DNA from 2 places in the Actinosynnema sp. NPDC023794 genome. Region 1 is predicted to be linked to the other one. Evidence: predicted binding sites of a transcription regulator. Region 1 holds the regulator's gene; the other holds the start of a gene.
The links. Region 1 encodes HspR, which represses chaperone genes until heat shock. Its sites were predicted from a motif close to ANNTTGAGTNNNNNNNACTCAANNT; they were not measured.

Region 1 (2,393 bases):
CCGGGTTGAACATCTCGCCCGTGTCGACGGCGAGCTCGTCGGCCAGCGACACGGGGCCGGGGATCATCGCGGCGATCCAGGCCAGGTGGGACGCGCCGAGGGCCCGTGCGATGGAGGGCATCAGCAGGCCGGCGCCGGAGTGGCCCACCAGCACCGGGGCCAGCGCGTCGCCCGCCTGGGCGCGGGCGATCGCGGCGTAGTCGACGGCGCGCAGTTGCGGCTGGTCGGTCGGCAGGTCCACGGCCACGGTGCGGTGGCCGCGTCGGCGGAGCAGGTCCTCCACCGGGCGCCAGGCCGCGGGCGACTGGGTGGTGCCGTGCACGAAGACGTAGTCCACGGGGTCCAGTCTGGCGCGGGTCGTCCGGTTCGGTAGTCGTCCGGTTCGGTAGTCGTCCGGGTCCGTAGGGCGTCCCGGCCGGTGGGTCGTCCGAGTCGGCGGGGGTGGGGACGGCGGAGCCCGGCCGGCGGGGTGGGGACGGCGGAGCCCGGCCGGCGGGGTGGGGACGGCGGGGCGGAGGGGTGGGGCCGGTGGGGGTCGGCGTCGCGGGGTTCCTCATGCTTAACCGAGGTACGGGAACAGTGTTTCCGTACACTTTTCCGCGATGATCACCCTATTGGGCGACCCGTCAGCAGCTCAGCGCTTGGAGTTCGGCTTCCAGACGACCAGTGCCGTCTCGTGCCGCACCGGCACCAGGTCACGGCGGTACGACGCGTGCACCGACGCGGCGGCGTGCTCGGCCGCGGCCATGGCGGAGGCCAGTTGTTCGGTCAGCTCCTGCACCCTCGCGCGCAGCGCACCGACCTCGTTCTCCAGCTCGATGATCCGCTTGACGCCCGCGAGGTTCACGCCCTCCTCCTGCGAGAGGCGTTGCACCTCGCGCAGCAGCACGATGTCGCGCATCGAGTACCGGCGCCCGCCGCCGGACGTGCGGCCCGGCGACACCAGGCCGAGCCGGTCGTAGGCACGCAGGGTCTGCGCGTGCAGACCCGACAGCTGGGCCGCCACGGAGATGACGAAGAACGGGGTGTCCTCGTCGGTGCCGGGCGGGAACGGGAAGCTCACACCGACCTCTTCTCCAACAGGGCGTTGAGCTCAGCGCGCGGGTCGTGCATCGCCGTCGCCGACGCGTAGTTCTCCAACGCCTCCCGGGCTGCGGCGTCCATGTTGTTCGGCACCGCGACGTTCAACGTGATGAGCAGGTCGCCGACCTGGCCGTCGCGCTTGGCGATGCCCTTGCCCTTGGCCCGCAGCACCCGACCGCTGGCCGTGCCCGCGGGAACCTTCAACGTCACCTTGCCCTCGAGCGTCGGCACGGTCAACGTGGCGCCGAGCGCCAACTCGGGGAAGGTCACCGGAACGGTCACGGTCAGGTCGTTGCCCGACCTGCCGAAGATCGGGTGCGGGTTGACGTGCACGAGCACGAACAGGTCGCCGGCGGGCCCGTTGTTGCGCCCCGGCTCGCCCTGCCCGGCCAGCCTGATCCGCTGGCCGTCGTCGACGCCCGCCGGGATCCGGATGGTCAACGTCCGGGTCTTCGTGCTCACGCCGTCGCCCGCGCACTCCGGGCACGGGTCGTCCACGATCCGCCCGGTGCCCCGGCAGTCGGCGCACGGCTCGGAGAACGCGAACGCGCCCTGGCTGCGGGTGACCAACCCGGCGCCGCCGCAGTTCGTGCACGTCCGCGGCGACGTGCCGGGACGCGCGCCGGATCCCGCGCACGTGCCGCAGGTCGCCGGGCTGGACAGCCGCATGGGCACGGTCGCGCCCTTGACGGCCTCGGTGAAGTCGATCCGGACGTCGGTCTCGACGTCCTCGCCGCGCCGCGGCCTGGTCGCCGACGCGGACGTGCCGCCCCGGCGGTTGAACAGGCCGCCGAGCAGGTCGCCGAGCCCGCCCATGCCACCGGCCTGCTGCGCGCCCTGGCGGCCGAACAGGTCGCCGACGTCGAAGCCGCCGCCGGCGCCGAACCCGCCGGGGAACCCGCCGCCTCCGGAAAAGAGGCGGCGGGCCTCGTCGTACTGCTTGCGCTTCGCGGTGTCCGACAGCACGCCGTACGCCTCTGACACCGCCTTGAACCGCGCCTCGGCCTTGGCGTCACCGGGGTTGGCGTCGGGGTGCAGCTCCCGCGCCAACTTCCGGTACGCCTTCTTGATCTCGTCGGCCGAGGCGTCGGAGGTGACGCCCAGCTCGCGGTAGAAGTCCTTCTCGATCCAGTCGCGAGCGCTCAACGGACGCCGCCCCCCTTCTCAGTCCTGCTGCTCTTCGACCGGCTTCTCGACGGCCTCTTGGACGACCGGCTGCTCGGCGGCGGCCGGTTCGTGGTCGGTCACGGCGACCAGCGCGGGCCGCAGCACGCGCTCGCCGAACCGGTAGCCGCGACGCAGCACGGCGG
Region 2 (2,393 bases), on a different contig from region 1:
TCGCGTCCGCGATCCTCAACACCATGCTCGACTGGCGCGACACCATGCAGTCCGCCCTGCCCGGCTACCGGGGACGGATCGCGCACGTCCGCGTCGGCGCCCTGGAGGGCGGCACGAACCTCTTCATGCGCCCGGAGACGATCCGCGCCCTGGCCGAACGCGGCGCGGAGGCCGGACGACTCCTGCGCACCCGGTTCACCGAGGACGACGCCACCAAGACCGACCGCCACCGCTGGATCCGGATGCGCCTGGCCATGCGCGAGTACCGGCAACTGGCCGAGCAGGCCGGCGACCGCGCCGCCCTCTACCGCGACCTCACCGACCGCTACCGGATCCCCGAGGACCTGCACGCCTGGTTCACCACGCCACCCGACACCGACCCGAACGCGCGCGAGATCGGCCTCACCCTCGACGCGCTGGGCGCCGTGCCCGACGGCCCGTTCGACGGCGAGCCGCCGATCGACCCGGACCTCCGCCTCACCCCGCCCGAGTGACGGGCGCCGTCAGACCTTCTTCCCGACCCCCGCGTACGCGCTGATGTAGGCGTCGTCCGAATCCGGACGCCACTCGCTCAACGGCACCACGCCCGGCTCCACGACCTCCAGCCCGGTGAAGAAGGCGGCGACCTCGGCGCCGGTCCGCAGCACCAACGGGCTGTCCGTGCGGCGGTAGATGGCGTTCACCTGCTCGCCGCTCTCCCGCCCCTCCTGCGACACGCCGTCCCAGCTCGCGTGCGAGACGGCCACGAAGCTGCCCGGCGCCAGCGCCTGCCGGTACCGGGCGATGGCCGCGCCCGGCTCGTCCTCGTCCGGCACGAAGTGCAGCACGGCGACCATCAGCAGCCCGATCGGCCGGTCGAAGTCGAGCACCGCCCGGACCTCCTCGTTCCCCAGCACCGAGTCCGGGTCGCGCAGGTCCGCCTGGATCGCGCTGGCCAGCGGGTTGTCCGCCAGCAACGCCGTGCTGTGCGCCACGGCCACCGGCTCGACGTCCGCGTACACCACCCGTGCCGCCGGGTTGGTCTGCTGGGCGATCTCGTGCACGTTGCCGACCGTCGGGATGCCCGACCCCAGGTCGAGGAACTGGTCGATGCCCTGCGACAGCAGGTACCGCACCGCCCGCCGCAGGAACGACCGGTTGGCCCTGGCCGCGCCGGACATGCCGGGGAAGATCTGCTCGACCGACTTCGCCGCCTCGCGGTCCACCGCGAAGTTGTGCGACCCGCCCAGGAAGTAGTCGTACATCCGGGCCGCGCTCGGCCGGTCCAGGTCCACCGATGACGGAACCCAGCTCGCCTGCTCCATGCGCACATCTCCTCGTCAGCCGACCGCGTGATCGTCGCGGCGTCGCCTACCGGGCACAACCCCCGAATGGACGCTCGCTCTGGGCGAACACCTACCGGAAACAAACCCCCGCTCATCTTGGTTGAGCCAGTCAGACTCAACTTTGGAGGGATCATGGGCGAGACTGTGGCGCTGCCGGTGCTGCCGCTGGACGACGTCGTCGTGCTGCCGGGCATGGTCGTGCCGATCCGCCTCAGCGGCTCGGACGCCACCGCCGAGGCGCGCGCCGCGATCGAGGCCGCGATGGCGACGGGCGGTCAGTCGAAGGTCCTGCTGGTGCCACGGCTGGACGGCAAGTACGCCAAGGTGGGCACGCTGGCCCTGATCGAGCAGGTCGGCAGGCTCTCCGGCGGCGAGCGCGCGGCCGTCGTGCGCGGCACCGAGCGGGTCCGCATCGGCACCGGCACGACCGGCCCCGGCGCGGCGCTGTGGGTCGAGGCGACCATCGCGGACGAATCACCGATCGACGACCGGACCCACGAACTGGCCCGCGAGTACCGGGGGCTGGTCACCACGATCCTCCAGCAGCGCGGCGCGTGGCAGGTGGTCGACTCGGTCCAGCAGGTGGACGACCCGTCCGCCCTCGCCGACCTCGCCGGCTACGCCTCGTACCTCAGCGACGAGCAGAAGGTCTGGCTGCTGGAGACCAGCGACATCACCGAGCGGCTCGAGAAGCTGCTCGAGTGGGGCCGCGACTACCTGACCGAACTCGACGTCGCCGAGACCATCCGCAAGGACGTCAAGGAAGGCGTGGAGAAGCAGCAGCGCGAGTTCCTGCTGCGCCGGCAACTGGCCGCGATCCGCAAGGAACTGGCCGAGCTCGACGGCAAGCCCGCCACCGACGAGCAGGACTACCGAGCCCGCGTCGACGGCGCCGACCTGCCCGAGAACGTCCGCAAGGCCGCGCTGGCCGAGGTCGACAAGCTCGAACGGACCTCCGAGCAGTCACCCGAGGTGGGCTGGATCCGCACCTGGCTCGACACCGTCCTCGACATGCCCTGGAACGAACGCACCGAGGACGCCTACGACATCGCGGGCGCCCGCGCCGTC

Region 2: lon (endopeptidase La) is a predicted target of HspR. The motif match lies at 1,423-1,447, and genes of this name have one in related genera.

What each region holds. Positions count from the first base shown of each region.
Region 1 covers NZ_JBFAFR010000004.1:130,984-133,376, forward strand. Annotated here, with positions in the region: gene AB0H12_RS11860 (alpha/beta fold hydrolase) at 1-337, opposite strand, end outside; gene AB0H12_RS11865 (heat shock protein transcriptional repressor HspR) at 635-1,063, opposite strand; gene dnaJ (molecular chaperone DnaJ) at 1,060-2,229, opposite strand; gene grpE (nucleotide exchange factor GrpE) at 2,248-2,393, opposite strand, start outside.
Region 2 covers NZ_JBFAFR010000002.1:351,480-353,872, reverse strand. Annotated here, with positions in the region: gene AB0H12_RS06185 (patatin-like phospholipase domain-containing protein) at 1-494, shown strand, start outside; gene AB0H12_RS06180 (SAM-dependent methyltransferase) at 504-1,304, opposite strand; gene lon (endopeptidase La) at 1,458-2,393, shown strand, end outside.